One region of the Turicibacter sp. KK003 genome, then DNA from elsewhere that is predicted to be linked to it. Evidence: riboswitches for the same ligand, from Rfam matches in the RefSeq annotation. Region 1 holds a riboswitch; the other holds the start of a gene.

Evidence for each region. A riboswitch is a leader RNA that binds a small molecule or an ion and turns the genes downstream of it on or off. The one in region 1 is predicted to bind cyclic di-GMP.
Region 2: it holds a riboswitch for cyclic di-GMP, as region 1 does, so the genes downstream of both, VXM77_RS09990 (EAL domain-containing protein) here and VXM77_RS02735 (EAL domain-containing protein) in region 1, are expected to answer to the same signal.

The regions. Positions count from the first base shown of each region.
Region 1 is NZ_CP142738.1:562,704-571,163, forward strand. Features, by position in the region: gene VXM77_RS02720 (putative mucin/carbohydrate-binding domain-containing protein) at 1-508, shown strand, start outside; gene VXM77_RS02725 (prepilin-type N-terminal cleavage/methylation domain-containing protein) at 1,922-2,602, shown strand; gene VXM77_RS02730 (sensor domain-containing diguanylate cyclase) at 2,661-4,178, shown strand; cyclic di-GMP riboswitch class II at 4,478-4,561, shown strand; gene VXM77_RS02735 (EAL domain-containing protein) at 4,746-6,392, shown strand; gene yjeM (glutamate/gamma-aminobutyrate family transporter YjeM) at 6,512-7,957, shown strand; gene VXM77_RS02745 (type IV pilus twitching motility protein PilT) at 8,325-8,460, shown strand, end outside.
Region 2 is NZ_CP142738.1:2,046,469-2,054,928, reverse strand. Features, by position in the region: gene VXM77_RS10025 (hypothetical protein) at 1-1,054, shown strand, start outside; gene VXM77_RS10020 (membrane lipoprotein lipid attachment site-containing protein) at 1,196-1,540, shown strand; gene VXM77_RS10015 (hypothetical protein) at 1,545-1,979, shown strand; one part of gene VXM77_RS10010 (IS3 family transposase) at 2,171-3,117, opposite strand; one part of gene VXM77_RS10010 (IS3 family transposase) at 3,117-3,507, opposite strand; gene VXM77_RS10005 (WYL domain-containing protein) at 3,768-4,745, shown strand; gene VXM77_RS10000 (SDR family oxidoreductase) at 4,852-5,760, opposite strand; gene VXM77_RS09995 (hypothetical protein) at 5,997-6,356, shown strand; cyclic di-GMP riboswitch class II at 6,464-6,548, shown strand; gene VXM77_RS09990 (EAL domain-containing protein) at 6,562-7,635, shown strand; gene VXM77_RS09985 (hypothetical protein) at 7,938-8,460, shown strand, end outside.

The sequences.
Region 1 (8,460 bases):
CATCGAAATGTTAAGAACTGAGGATCAAGTTAAATATAAAACATTGTATGATCGAATAAAAAGAGGCGGGATACCGAAGTTAGTTGAAATAAAAGAGTTCAGCTTTACTGTAGGGGCAGAAATTGATTTGTATAGCCTGATTGAAGTTAAAGACAACGAAGACGGAATATTGACATTAACATCGGAAAATACTCAAATTACAACAGATTTAGATGTCAACATCCCGGGGAGCTACGTCGTTAACTACGTGATTTTTGATTCAGATAAAAATAGGCTAGATCTTTCAATCCAAATTACTGTACTTGAGCAACCAGAACAACCGGGTGAACCGGAACAATCAGAGAATCCAGGCCAACCAGGTGAGTCGGAACAACCTGAGTTACCAGAACAGCCGGATGTTAAGCCTCAACCTTCAAAACCTATCACAGGATATACAAATATCATGGGATATTTAGGTAGTTTATTACTTGTTTCGGGAGGGCTTCTTACATTTAGAAAGAAAAAATAATTAAATACGATGTATTCCATTAATTATTTACCTGTACTCCCTTTGGTTCTTTTGTTGCTAGACGAATCGGAAACCTTAGAAGTATAAATGAACATTAAATTTTCATTTTAAATATAAGGCTCATAAATCATAGTCCTGATATAGAGGGGTTTTATTATTATAAAACTCGTAGGAAATACATCATTATTTGTATATAAAATTGATGAGTTTGTTTTTTATGATGAAGAGGCGAAGGGAGAAAGATAAATGAACTCCTATTTCCGATGAATTTTACAGTGATATTTCCACAAACAATGTCAGTATGTTGAGTATCAGTTATATTTTTAAAATATAACTGGTACTGTATATTGGATTTTTTTATCCTTATTAAGCGTCTTAAAAAATCATCTTTAAGTAATGTTTGAAAAGAAAATCGGTTTTATCTTCCTTTTGATTCTTTAAGTGGGATAGGCTACCCGAAATGTAAAGTGGTAGAAAAATTCATCGCTATCCTCAACTATTAGGACAGTGAGTGACTATAAAGCGTATATGTATATACCTCTCTAGTCGTTATACTATTAAATGCTTCATCCGATAAACCTTTTGCTAATTTGAATTAAGACCTAATGCCTTTTATTGAAGAGATGTAATTTTCTCTATTCATTCGCTGTTTGTCTAAGAAGCTTCTCATATGAGTTGTATTGAAGAAGGAAATTGATTTGGGAAACTTTACTTTTTTTGCTAGATGATCCATCAAGCTTTTTTCTAAGAAAATCAATTGTTTAATAAATTTTAGATTTCAAGATAGTTGAAGGCATCTATTCTCCTTTTTTTAATTAGCAGCTTGTACTTGCGTCATAAATTTTACGTATAAAAAATAATTGGTTATGTCGTTTTTTGAATTATTTTTTGATTATATGCTATAATATCACGTAAATTAGCCATTATAGCTTCAGCTGAGTTAAAGGTGGTGAGGTTTCGGAGTTCACATCCATACCAATCAACGATTTTATAGAAGGGAACACCTTCCCCTGTAACAAATTTGAAATAACTTCGAATGCGAATGAATCTCTCTTGGGTTCAACACAGGGGAAAAACATAGAGGACAAGCATTCTAAAATTTCGCTCCATCGTGCCTCCTAGCCAACTATGGAAGGCATCATGAAGGGAGTCGATAGATCCTTAAGGTATACCGTAAAGATTTGGTCTAGGTCGTAGTCTTAAAAATTAGCCAAACTATAGGGTATAAGGGTGTATTTCTGATAGCTTAACTCTACTACCTATATTGTGAAATGTCGGTGAAGATATTAGACAAAAAAAGGGGAACTGTTAAATGAAATGAAAAAAGGAAAATTGAAGTTTCTCTTGAGTTTGTTAGGGTGCGTAACCTCCAGAAAAAATGGCATAAATTTATTATACGAGGAGAGATAATTTATGAAAAAAAATATAAAACGTAAGGGGATGACGTTAATCGAGCTTATTATTGTGATTGCAATTATTGCAATTATTGCTGCTATTGCAGTCCCATCGTTTGGATCAGTGGTGAAAAAATCAAAGAATACAGCGATGACTGTCACAGCGGACCGTTTAATGAAATCACTTGTTCATTATGTGACAGAAAATGATGAGGCGATTCGTCAATTAGGAGGCTTTAAGTATGACTCAACCAATAAAAAATACACAAGCCTTGAGATAATTGGGATTAGTGACGGAGATTCGTATAAATGGGAAACCTATATTAGTCCAGACACATTCGGACTTTTACAAAATTGTAAAAATCCTTTCTATCCGGATTTTCCAGCATCTAGTTGTACTTTAATATCAGATTCAAGTAAACCAAACCAAGGAATCCCATCATTTTCAAACTATCTTGATTCGATTATCGATCCTTATTCTGGGCGATTATTCAAAATGGTTATTCTTCATTATGATTATCAATATAAGTCAGAGAACAGTAATCCAAACCATACGTCTGGTGAGTTAATTCTAGGTGGATACACTAATGTAACGGTAGTGACAGATGACGGAACGATTATTGTATTGGATAATCAAGATGGAAGTATAAATCAGGGTGTGATGGATCCGATATCAGGAGAGTTAAAACCATTGGAATAAAGGTTGATAATGATAAGTGTTGAATGGGTTAATTTAAGAAGAAGTGAGGGGATTAAGATTGAGGTTAATTAGTAAGGTAAACCATCGATTAATTTTCATTGCAGGTCTTTTCTTAGCCGTCTTTTTATACTCCACGTCATGGTTAACAGGATTTTTGCTAGATGATGCCGTTAAATTAACTGCGAATGTTCATTATAATCAGATGAGTAATCAGTTAACACGAGATGTTGAAGTATTGAAATCCATGACGGAGAAAATATCCACAAATCAGACGATTGTAGATATACTAGAAAGAAATCATGAATATCAACTACTAACGAAAGATGATATTGATGATATTATGTTACAAATAGATAATTTTGAAACGCTATTGAATACGTATCCTTTTGCTGAGACGCTTAATATTGTAAGTTTGCAAGGAGAATACTTATTCACGGGTGGGGAACTGTATAATAACTTTATACTACCAGCTCGTCCATGGTTTAAAGAGGAGTATTTAATTGAGAATCCGGGAACGATCATTACAGACCTTCATACCGATTATAGTACCGGAAGAGAGGCAATTGGAATTGTAACGTTTATTTACTCTGATGAGAATAATGACTTATTAGGAGCAGTTGTACTTGATGTTTTTGTTGATAAGTTAGTTGAATATATTGATGCAACGTTTTATTCAGGAGATTTGAGTGCTTCCCTCTACTTAAAAAGTAATAGTTCGTCAATAGGCGCTCAAATAAATGATAGTAAATCTTATTATACGAGAGATCTTGAAGGGGTATTCGGAAATAACAAGGTTAAATTCACTTTTAATCTTGATTCAATAAAAGCAAATAAACTCATTACTAACAGTCTATCTACTTTTAGAATCTCAGCTTTTTTAACAGGATTAGTTATCGCAGTTTCTTTAGTATCAGGGGTTAAATTGGCTTTTAGACCTGCATTAAAGGCGATTATAAAGTTGAAAGATTTAATAGAAAGTTTATCGAATGAAGAACACTCATTACATTCAGTTGACGAGTTTAAACAGCTAGAATTGTTAGCGAGTTCGTTAGAGAAAACATTTGATAATAAAATTCAGTCCCTCATTTATTATGATGAATTAACCTCATTACCGAATCGAAAAAAATTAGCTCTATTAGGAGCAGAGCTCTTGAAAACTAAGGAGCCATTTGCATTGGTGTTCGTTGATTTAAATAAATTTAAAATGATTAATGATGTTTATGGACATACAATGGGTGATTTATTGTTAATTCGATTTGGCGAAAAAATGCAACAAGCACTTGGTAATCGAGGGATTGTGACGCGCTATTCCGGGGATGAGTTTATTCTCATTTATAAAGGATATGAAGATAGATCTGAGTTTATTGATTATTATCAACAGTATATTGCGCCTCTTTTTGAATCCCCAGAAGCATTAACGGAGGAAATTAGTGTTAATATTGAATTTTCTCTGGGGGTTGCTGTTTACCCATACGACGGTGAAACACTAGAAGAATTAATTGATAAAAGTGATTTTATGATGTATAAGCATAAAAAAAATAAAGGAAAAGATAAAGTTTACTTTTTTGAAGATTAAATGTATAAAGAAACGCTATAAGAAGAATCATTAAAAATAGCGATTAAAGATTTTCCTGCGAATGATGAACTAGTATTGAATGACTCACTGGTTGTAATTGAAGCCGGAGGAGAGGGGGATGAAGGCCCTTATTTCTCATAAACACTTTCTGAATAGGTTCCTTTTAGATAGCAAATATGACATATGATAATATTAAAATAAATGTTTGTCTTCTGTTGAGTAGATTAAATTAAATTATTAATTATTAGGTTTTAATTGTTTTGAAAATTCTTTTTTCTTATAACAACTTGAATATATAAAATAAGTTTAGATTCGATGATGGATTTCTCTGTATATGGGTGCCTTGGAAATCAGGAGAAAATGGCACAACCGGCTAACTTACAAATTTATCATAGTCCTCGCGACTCAAAGATTATCTTTTGTATAGAAAATTATAATGAGTGGTGAAAAAGTAGGACGAGTTGAATATGTAATTGGAGGGTAATAATGAAAAAACAAAAAACTATTATAGATATAAAGGAGTTTATAAAAAGTCAGAGGATTAAGACAAGAGGTTTAAAAAAGTTAATGGTTAATATTTTAGGATATGCGACTATTTTTATTTTCTTAGGACAACTCGTTTTGGGAGGGACTAATTTATCCGAAGAAGTATTAGCACAGGATAAAAAAGTTATAAAGATAGGCTTTTATCCGGATGATTTGTTTTACTATTTCGATGATAATGGAAAGCGAATGGGGTATTATTACGATTTAATGGAACTTATTTCGAAATCAACGGGGATTGAGTATGAATATGTTGATATCTCTTTAGATTCAGCTATTGAAAATTTGAAAAATAATGAAATAGATTTGGTTTTTGGTGCTGGAAAAACGCCTGAACGTGAAAAAGAATTTATTTATAGTAAATATTATATCGGTATTGATAGTATGGGCGTTTATACAAATGATCCTAATATCAAATTTGGTCATATAGATGCATTAAAAGGATTAACCTACGGATATATAAACATATTAAGCTTTCAACAATTTGCTGATATATTGGATTCATTTGATATCTCAGTGAAAAGAGAGCAGGTGTCCTCTCTTGATGAATTATCCCTTATGTTAAAAAATAATGAAATTGATTTCACATTGGCATCTTCAACTGATCAGAAATTTCAAAAATTTAATAAAATTTATGAAATTTCTGTAGGGCCGGTTTATATGATGTCAACGAAAGAAAATGAAGATGTAATGAAAAAGATTGATTCTTTCTTTGAGGATAGTACATCTAGGGAAAAAATAGAAGACTTGTATAGTTCATATTTTAATGACTATAAAAAACAATCAGAAATCTATCTCTTATTATTCGTTCTTGTTTTCTTTACGGGGATAGGATTTGTTATCTATAAAGTAATTATTAAAATGGAAAATGGGGTGAGTTGTAGGCAGTTAAAAGAACAAATCAATAATAATCAATTTATTGTATACTATCAGCCTATTATTGATTTTAAAAAACATAAAATTATAGCCTGTGAAGCTTTATTGCGTAAAAAAGATGGAGACAAGGTTTTAAGTCCAGCATTTTTTCTAAACGATATTTATGAATTAGACTTAATGGAAGAAATGACATTATGGGTTTTATCTCAAATTTTAAAGGATTTTGAAGAAATTAAAGCAAATACTAAGGACTTAGATGAGGAGTTCTACATTTCGATGAATGTTTCCTTCAAAGAATTAGCAAGTAGTACATTTATCGATGAAGTTAAGCGAATATTAAAAGATGTTGACTTAACGAAAGTTAAATTATGCTTTGAAATTGTGGAACGTTATCAATTAGAAGACCGTGAGTTTATGAATGGTATTATTGCTGAGCTAAGACAATTAGGAATCCAAATTGCCATTGATGATTTTGGTGTGGAGTATTCGAATTTAGATATATTAGATAAAATCGAATACGATGTTATTAAATTAGATAAACATTTTATTGATGAGATTCAATCTTCACAAATACGAAAAGAAACGGTTTTATTTATTGGTAGAATTATTGAACATAATAATCGCAAGATGGTAATGGAAGGAGTAGAATATCCAGAACAATTAGATTCTTTAATAAAGTTATATCCGGGATCTGTTTATATCCAAGGTTATTTATATTCTCCTCCTATCGGAATTGAATCGATTAAAACATTCACAATTCCAGAAATAGAAGTTATAGAAAATAAAAAAGATTAAAAATGTAAATCTATTAGATTTACATTTTCTTATAATAAAAACATTTTTTATTATTTATAAAATCATAGCAGGAGCGGGTGAATTATGAAAAAAATTTCAGAGGGTTTGAGATACCTTTCATGATGTTGACATGTATATTTGGTTTTAATCAAATTATGCGGGGATATTATTTCATGGGATATCAGGCGATATTTTGGTTTATTTTAGCAGCTGTAGTTTTTTTCATCCCATTTTCGTTTATGATGAGTGAATTTTCCTTTAGTTTTAAAAATCATAATGGAATTTATGATTGGATGCAAAACTTAATTGGATCGCGATGGGCATTTATCGTTACATTTTTATGGTATACATCTTATTTGATTTGGATGGTTAATACGGCTTTTACGATATGGGCTCCACTACCTGGGTTATTTTCTAGTTCCCAAGAAAGATTTGAAATGTTAGGGATATCTAATGCACAACTATTTGGTATTTTAGGATGGACTTTTTTTCTTATTATTTTTATTATTACTTCACGTGGTTTAAAAAGTATAATGAGAGCAACTTTAATTGGCGGAATCATTAATATTATATTAAATGTAATGATATTTCTTATTGGTATAACAATATTAATAGTTAATAAGTGGGAAGCCCTTTATGAGATTAAACACTTTGTATTGCCATCATTTAATATCGATTTTCAAGGAATAGTGCCAATGCTCTCCTTTTTCACGTTAACTATTTTAGCTTTTGGCGGGATTGAAACGGTTATTAGTTTTGTAAGTCAAGTTGAAGGTTCTATTGAAAAAATATTCAAGTGGTTTATAGGATCAATTCTGGTCATTCCGCTACTGTATATTATAGGAATATTTGCTGTCGAATCCGTAGTAGATTGGAACAGCGTATTAGCAAATAGTGAGGTTAACTCGGGTAATTTTATTTACATTGTTATAAAAAATTTAGGATATGAATTAGGAATGGCTCTTGGTTTCAGGGAATCAACATGTTTACAAGTGGGAATGTTTTTAATGAGGTACGTTGGAGTATCGATGTTTATTTCATTAAGTGCTGCGATGGTTATTTTTTCGTATGCTCCATTAAAACAATTAATTGAAGGAACGCCAAGACAAATTTGGCCAAAATCATTTGTAAGATACCAACGTGGAACCCCTATTTCGGCGATGGCATTTCAAACTGTGGTATGTATCGTCTTAATTTTAACTGTTTCTTTTGGAGGAAATGCAGCGACGTATTTATTTGATAAACTATTATTAATGACAGGTATTTCAGGAGCGATTCCAACTATCTTTTTAGTGAGCTCATTTATTATTTTTAGATTTATAAAGAAAGAGGGGCGTACCTTTGTTATTTATAAAAATAAATGGTTTACGTTGATGATTAGTATAGTAGCTATATGTGCCATTACTTTTGCCAGTTTGTTTACAATTATTAATCCATTATTAAATCACGATTATCAGACGTTTGGATGGATCGTTAGTGGACCAATTTTCTTTGGTGTTATTTCAAATTTAATCTATAGTCGATATCAACGAACGTATGTCAATCGATTTAAAAATAAAAGATAGGATGTAGTCTAATTAAGAAAAGCTAGTCACCTGGGTTTAGATAGATTGAGATGAACTGCTTTGTTTTTATGGCAAGTTTTCCGAAATCCTCTCCCTTCATCTGAGAATATTAAATGAAGGGTAGGGGGTTCGTTTGATAAAGAAACAAATTTTAAAGGTTTTTAAACGATTTAAAATTTGCAAGATTATCTGATAAATAAATTGTTTTTTTATGTATGATACTTATGACCTATGGGAAAAGTTTAATGAAGAGGCCAGATGGGCTTTTAAATAAGTTAAAGTGATACTCTATTTTAAAAGTCATGCATTAGCCTAGTTTCATTTAAAAAGATGCACGAGTTTTAATGAAGAATAGGAGGAAGAAAGAATGAAAATTAATGATTTATTAATAGAAGCCGTTCGTTTAAAGGCCTCAGATATTCACATTACGGTAGGTGTTCCCGTCATGGTACGTTTACGCGGTGAATTAGTAGCACTTAATCAAGAAGTCATGACTCAAGAGC
Region 2 (8,460 bases), 1.0 Mb from region 1:
GGTGTCAAAGAAAAGAGAAGAAATAACGACAAATTTAACAAATCAGGAATTAACCCATCTTAATGAATATTTAAGTGAGTTAAGTCAGGCGGGTTTTTTATCGTATGATAGCCAATCTCCAGATCAGACCCAGCTATTAGATTTAGGTTTTATGCTCTATGCGTTTGAAGGAAAAATTCCTGATAGAGTAGAGGTTGACGGTGCGTCTTACAACCCATTTCCGTATGAGGAATTTAACAAAAAATTGAATTTTTATTTTGATTGTCAGTTAGAGAAGGAAGGAAATGATGAGTGGTTATTTCAAGAGGATACATTTTATCATCCCTTACTTGAAACCGGATTTTCAAAAAATAAAGTGACCCAAGTTGACCGAGTATATGATAATGGGGACGGAAGCCTTTTAGTAGAGGGAACCCTATATCGTTTCAAGTCAAGTATGGAAGAAGATCTTTATTCTCAATATGTTCAACCTAAATCAACGTGGACATCTTCAATGGATGCTCAACTTATCGGAAATGTGACGGTGACATTTGTTCAATCAGAAAAGCTATTACATGATGTGATTGATCAGTATCAAGCGAATTATTTTGAGGGGATAGAAGAAGAGGCTTCTGATGAGAGTCAAGAAGTGAATGCAGATCGTGCCGAATATGAAGAGCCTCAGACTGAAACATTAGAGGAGGAAGATCATTTAGAAATCCCAGATGAACGAACCTATTCTCCGACTGACTATATCCCGGCTTATCAAACAGATATTTTTGATTATGAGCAACAACCTATTCTAACAGCAGGGGTGGTTGATTATATTATGGAAGGAGACGGCGCATCCGAAAGTTATACAGCCATTTTAAATATTGTTCCATATAGCAACGATTACCCGTATACTATTTCTTTAACCGTTTCGAATAAATTCCCACAATTACAGGTGGGCGATCGATTAGAGGTCTACATCGTACCTGAGGTTCGAGATATTGAAGAATCAGAGGGCGTTATTATGGCTGAGTTACAATATTTTAGATATTTAAGTGAAGAAGAGTTAGCCTCTAGATTTTAAATGACGGAGAACCAAATTTCTAATATGAAATTTGGTTCTTTTTTGTTAAAAAAAGGTAAACTCAAAATGGCTGCCGACGGAATTTGACGGAGATTATAGGTATAATAAGCGTAGCATCAAGCAAGATGGGGGGAAACTGGGATGAAAAAGTTAATTTGTTTAATCATAGGGACTCTTTTGTTATCGGGGTGTCAACCCGTGTTAAAAGGAATCGAGGAGGTAGTGGATTCAAAAATAAAAACTTCGCCAAAAACGGAGATAACCGAAGAAAAACCGGAGATAACTGAAGAAAAACCAACGATACTTGAAGAGAAAAAAGAGATAACTGATCGGTTAACTAATGAGGATTTTTATCGTGCTAATCATTATTTTAGTAGATTAAATGAGACAGGGATGAGCACCTATCAAGAGGGGGTAACGACCCATGAAGAATTGTTAAATCTAGCGTATTGGTTATATGTTGGGGGGGGGGGAAGTCAATCATGAGCTATTGAATGAGACGTATTACGATGTTATTCCTTATGATAATTTTAATGAACAAATTAGTCTTTATTTTGACCATGAGTTGGAGAAAAAGGGAAGTGCGACATGGGGATTTCAGGAAGATAATTATTATCAACCCGCACTAGAATGTGGATTTTTATCCTCAAATTTTACTCAAGTGGATCGCGTGTTTGAAATCGAGGAGGATCGCTTTTTAGTCGAAGGAACGATTTATCGTTTTGATCCTGCAATGGTCGATTATTCCTACTTTGAATACCTTCAACCTAAATCAACGTGGCAGCCTGCAATGGATAGTGAGTTGATTGGAAATATGGTCGCCGTTTTAAAACCAGTTGCTCAAGGGGAGCGTTTGGTGATAGAATCGTATGAGACCAATTACTTTGCTCCTGAATATAGCGATGTTGTGTCGGATGTGGAATAGGATGAAGTTACTATCCCATAAGCAATGAGATGTTTGTGTTGTGTGAAGGTATAAAAAGATGGGACCCTTATTAAATAGAAAAATAAGTAAATCGTGACCGCAGTCAAACTGCTTTTCAATCAGTTCTTAAAAAGGATGAACCTTAACTTTAATCTAGAACCTATGTCAAGGACATTTTAAAAAAACATGAGCTAAGCTACATTTAAAAGATGACTTCTATAACCTACAGGAGTCATCTTTTTTAAATTCCATTGGTAACGTGCTGTATTATGATACATCATATATCGTTTAACTTCGCGCTTTACCTCATCTAATGTTTGGCATTCTTTAATAGGAGCCTCATCTTTGAAGTGACCAAAGAAGGATTCTTGGGGTGCATTATCCCAACAGTTTCCTTTTCGAGACATGGACTGACCTAATCCCTTTTTCTTTAATAGAGCTTGGAAGCTTGGACTTGTATAATGTACTCCTTGATCCGAGTGGCTAAAAGCTTCTGGATGAAGTGGGATTCGTTTATTCCTAAATAGTTTTTCAATCGTTTCAATCACCAATGACATCCGTAAACTATCCGAAACATGATAAGATAAAATTTCATTGGTAGAGGCATCTAAAATAGTTGATAGATAGGCTACTTTGCCGGTTCCATAATATAAATAAGTAATATCAGTGAGTAAGACTTTACCTGGAGTTTCTTGTCTAAATTCTCGATTTAAAAGATTAAGAACAACGCGATGTTCTTCTGTTGCCTTTCTTAGTTTCAAATAAGGGTTACGTCGACGATGGGGACAGGTAATTCCGTATTTTTTCATGATGCCTCTAATTCGTTTAAGGCTATAAACAATCCCCATTTCACCTTCTAATGTCATTTTAATTTGAAGAGATCCCTTTTTATATCCACGACGATTAAAAATGTTCAAAATAAGATCCCTAACCATTAAATCAACTTCTTCACGCTTCAGTCGATTCTGTTTTGCATCATCACTAAAATATCGATAATAGCCTGAGCGTGAGACGTTTAAGACATCACAAAAATAGCCGATGACACCTTTTAAGTTAAAGTGTTCAATGACTTGTTTAATTAACTCATACTTCTGTGAGGGAGTTAGGGATTTGGCTAGTTTAGTAACCCCCTCTCCATCAAATACACCTTTTTTAGTAGTTCATTCTCAGCTTCTAATAATTTAATTTTAGCTTCAAGTTTAGCTGTCTGTTCTTGAGCTGTTAATTCCCTATTTAAACGACGTCCCGAGTTCATTTGACGCGTATCTTTTAATCCAACTAATCCTGATTTTTTATAAGCTAATTTCCAACGAGAAGCAGCAGCTTCAATTCGTTTCATTCCAATCATTTCAACATTAAATCCTGCTTGTTCAAAAACCATACGGGGAGTTTTTCCCTCATCCAGTTGTAGAACTAATAAACGTTTAAATTCATCCTGATAAGTAATTGCTTTTTCTGATACCTTTTTAACATAAGGATTTTTATTTAAGATTTTGATTTCTTTCTCTGTAAACTTCTTTTGACTCATTCTCTTCACCATTCTTCTATCAAGTTATCTTTTTTCTATTATAAAACAAAAGAACCTATAAGCTCACACTTTTTTCAAGTGTCTATCTTATAGGTTCTAGTTTACTTAACAGGTCATCCTTTTTCTTTGAACAAATAATTTTTAACTATTTTTTTGTACCGACAAATTGTGTCGGTATTGCTTAGTATAATGGTAGGAGATGAAGAATTACTTCCGATGTAGATGATAAGAGAATTTTTTTAGTAGTGGGTGATAATGATATGTATGATAAAAATACACGAATTTTATATATGCTAGAACGGTTATTAGAAAAGAGTGAAGTCTCAAAGGAAGAAATTCAAGAAATGTTTAGGATTGATAGTCGGACGTTTGAACGGGATATTGCAACATTACGTACTTATTTTAGTCATCGAATGGGGTCGATGGGGGACCAATACATTGAATATGACTATCAAAAAAAGAAGTATTACTTAAAAAATCCCGTTAATCAACCGCTAGATGCCAAGCAAGTGTTAGTTTTGATTAAACTCTTACTTGGTACACGTTCGTTAGCTGTTGAAGAACTTGACCAGATGATTGACTCCCTTTGTACGTTGTTAGACATGAATGATAAAAAAAGAATCCAAAATTTTATTAGTAATGAACGGCTTCATTTTACGCCGCTTAAACATGAACAACAATTAATGGATCGCATATGGGACTTTAGTCAATTAATTGATAGTTCTCATAAAATGATCATGGAATATAAAAAGGCGAATCATACGATATCGACTTATACAGTTGCCCCAGTTGGACTCCTGTTCTGTGATTTTTATTTCTATGTGGTGTGTTATGTGACCGACAGAGAAATCCCATATCCGATTTCCTTCCGTGTCGATCGAATTTTATCGTATCAAGTGTTGAAAGAAACATTTAAAATTCCGTATGCTCACCGATTTGAATCCGGTGATTTTCGTAACAAAATTAACATGATGTATCAGGGGGAGTTGATTAAGTTTACGTTTAAATTTACGGGTCATTCCGTTGAAGCAGTGCTTGATAAATTTCCTATCTCACGAGTGATTGAAGAGGGCGACGGATACTGTATTATTGAGGCAATGGCTTATGAACAAGGACTACTCATGTGGATCTTTAGTCAAGGGGATTGGATCCACCTATTATCTCCACAAGATTTAATTGAAAAAGCAAAGGCACGTTTAAACCGCATGCAGCGTTACTATGAACCATTAGAAGCTTAAAAAGGGTGAGTCTATCCGTTTGAGATAGGCTCACCCTTCTTTTATAGATGAGAGGTTCACAACTGATGAATGAGTTGAGGTGATTAACATAGATCATGTTGAGTCATTAACTCCCTGTAATCGTTCCTCCATTTGGATGAAGAATTTGTCCGGTCATATAACTTGAATCATCGCTTGCTAAGAAGACGTAAGATTCAGCTACTTCGAACGGTTGACCTGCCCGATTCATCGGAACTTTTGGTGTTTTTGTTCCGAATGTTTCAATGTGCTCCGCTGACCAAGAGGCAGGTTGGAGAGGGGTCCAAATAGGTCCAGGGGCGACTCCATTCACACGAATGCCACGATCGACTAAGGAACTAGAAAGCGATCGAGTGAACGCAACAATAGCCCCTTTAGTAGCACTATAATCGATCAATTGTTTTTCTCCCTCGTAAGCGGTGACGGAAGTCGTATTAATAATTGTACTTCCCGATTTTAGATGAGGAAGCGCAGCTTGGACAAGATAGAAAAAAGAATATATATTTGTCTTAAAAGTTAAATCTAATTGTTCGGCACTTATATCAAGAATACTATCGGCAGTATATTGGACGGCGTGATTATTAACAAGGATATCAAGTTTTTGAAAATGTTTCAGTGTCTTTTCGACGGCTTCTTTTGTGTGGTCGATGTCAGTTAAATCGCCCGAAATTAAGATACATTCCTGACCTAGTTCTAAAATATGTTGCTTTGTCTCCTTTGCGTCGATTTCTTCGTTTAAATAGGCAATGGCCACGTTGGCCCCTTCGCGTGCAAAGGCATAGGCAACTGCCCGGCCAATACCGGAATCTCCTCCTGTAATCAGGGCAACTTTGCCTTTCAATCGCCCACTTCCTTTAATATATGGATTTTCTGAGATGGGACGAGGGTTCATCAAATATTCCATCCCCGGTTGCTGATCCTGATGTTGCAAAGGAAACGCAACCTCAATCTCTTCACAGTTTTCAACAGTTCCAAGCTTTTTATAAACGGGATACATAGGACACCTCCTTAGTTTCTCTGTATTCCATGCATAACGTCATAGGATACGAGAGGTGACGATGAGGATGCAAATCTTCTTAAAAGTAAAACATTTCTCGTCATTAATATATATGAAAAAAGCGTGATATTTATGATTTTAGTGGGGATTTTGGAAAAAATGACACGACCCTTTTGTTATAATAGCGGGAAAGAGACATATATTTGAGATGAAATGATAAATAGGGGGAGAATAACATGAAGGGCATGAATCAATTTGCAAAGACCCACTCGCATGCACTTACGCTGCTAAAAGGGTCAATGGAGAAGAAGAAAGCCAATTTTTATGTTGAAAAAGGGTATCCTTCTTTAAACCATTTTTTAGATCAAAAACATCGGACACTATTTTATGGAGAGATTGAGATGGGGGTTAAAAAAATAAAGGGGAACATTCAACATCACGTTCATTGTTTTTTACGTGAAATCCATCCTCTTTTACTCAAGCTCTTACTAAAGATGAATAATTACGTGTTAATGAACGATGGGAACCCTAAATTTAGAATTATTCACCAACATCTCAAATTAGTGATTACACTTATCACGAAGCAACTCAACTAATACCGAAAACACGATTTGCCTAGATAAAAGGGGAGTTTTAAAAAATTTAATTAAAAATAATTGATGTCGAATGCACAAGAGTCTGATACACTAGAAAGAAGAAAATATTCTGATTTAGATTCGATGAGTGGCTTTCGTGAATGTGGGTACCTTGGAAGTCAGGAGAAAATGGTACAACCGGCTAAATTAGTAGTTGGAGGATAAGATGATTAATAAAGTTTTGGGCAGTAATTTTACGACGAAGAAAATCTTAGCAACAGAAACATTAGGTGAATCATCTCATCTGAGGAAAAGTATTTTGGATTATTTCGGGTTACGATTTATACTTTTAGGTGGATTAGTGATGCCGCATCAGTCTGTTTTGGCAACACCTACAACGAATCAGTTGGAGTTTAGTGAGTATCAACGACAGATGGAGGCTTCAGTGATTGGACTAGTCTTCATTTTAATGGCGGTGGCAACCTTTTTTTCTCATCGTCTCTTAGCGGTTTGGGAAAAGCGAAAACAAAAGTATCGATTTATCCATAAGTTAGCTCATGATGAATTTATTCTTTATTACCAACCGATCGTTAATCCAGATCAACATAAAGTGATGGCATGTGAGGCGTTATTAAGGATGAAAGACAACGATAACATTTTATCACCGTTTCATTTTCTAGAGACGGTTGAGGAACTTGGATTAATGGAACGCATCACGCTGTGGGTTTTACAACGGGTGATTCAAGATTATCCAGAAATTAAAGCGCATAATCAACATCTTGATGACGAATTTTATATTTCTTTAAATGTTTCCTTTAAAGAGCTAGCTAGCCCTTCATTTATTGAACAGGTAAAGGAGATTTTAGCTCATGTGGATTTAACTGAAATTAAACTTTGTTTTGAGATTATCGAAAAGTATCACCTTGAGAATCAAAGCTTGACGAATCAGGTGATTCGTGAATTAAGATCGCTTGGGGTTAAAGTGGCGATCGATGATTTCGGTGTCGAGTATGCGAATTTAGATATGCTCGATAAAATTGATTATGACATTATTAAGCTAGATAAACATTTTATCGATGAAATCCAAACCTCTTTTATTCGCCAGGCATCCGTCTTATTTATAGGAAAAGTGATTGAATATTATCAAAAAAGAATGGTGATGGAAGGGTTAGAGTATCCTAAACAACTCGAAGTTTTGCAAGAATTATATCCAGGTGTTGTCTATATTCAAGGTTATTTGTATTCACCGCCGATTAGCTTAGAAGAATTCAAAGTATTTACGCTTAAATCGGTAGAGTGAGCAAGTTAAATGTTTAGTCGAATCAATGAGGAATAGAGGGAATGATGCTCAAAGCATTTAAAAAGAGGTGTCCGAACTAGGGCACCTCTTTTTATGACGGGTTGGATACTTTTAAGTAACCATTAATTTAAGCTATGAGGCCTGTTTTAGGAAGAGGACAGGTATTCTTATTTTAGTACACACTGTTTTGTTTGTTTAACTTTTTGCGAAACAATGTTTTATTAACGCGTGACAACGTAACATTGTTATGTTATATTAAAAGTAGAGTGTAACACTGTCGATAGGGAAAGGTGTTGAGAAAAATGCGTCGTAACGATTGTTTATCTATTAGTGGAAAAGAGCAGGTGTTAGGTGGAAGTTATAAAGAGGTCCGTCTTTCGGGATATGGATCTATTCAAGGAGCGTTGACTGCTGAGCTTTTGAAAGTAAGTGGGCTAGGAATGTTTGATGAAGGTGTAACTGTGTCACAATTAGAAGTAAGTGGCCAAGCAACGTTCAATCATCACCTAGAGGTACATGAGGCAAAGGTAAGTGGTTTGTTAACAGCGAAGAAGAACGTCAGTTGTCAGGAAAAGTTTGTAGTAAGTGGGAAGGTAAAAGGTGAGAGTCGGATGAATATCCGTGAGTTAACAATTTCTGGCCTTTTGACTGCCTTACAGGAACTTGAAGTTGGGATATTAAAGCTTTCAGGAAAATTAAGTGCGAACAGTTTAAAGGTAGAAAACGCAGAGATATCTGGGATGGTAACGATAACAGGGGAACTGTGTGCACATGTGTTAGAGATTCGAGGAATGATGACGGCCGATTCGGTTGAATCCGAAGTCT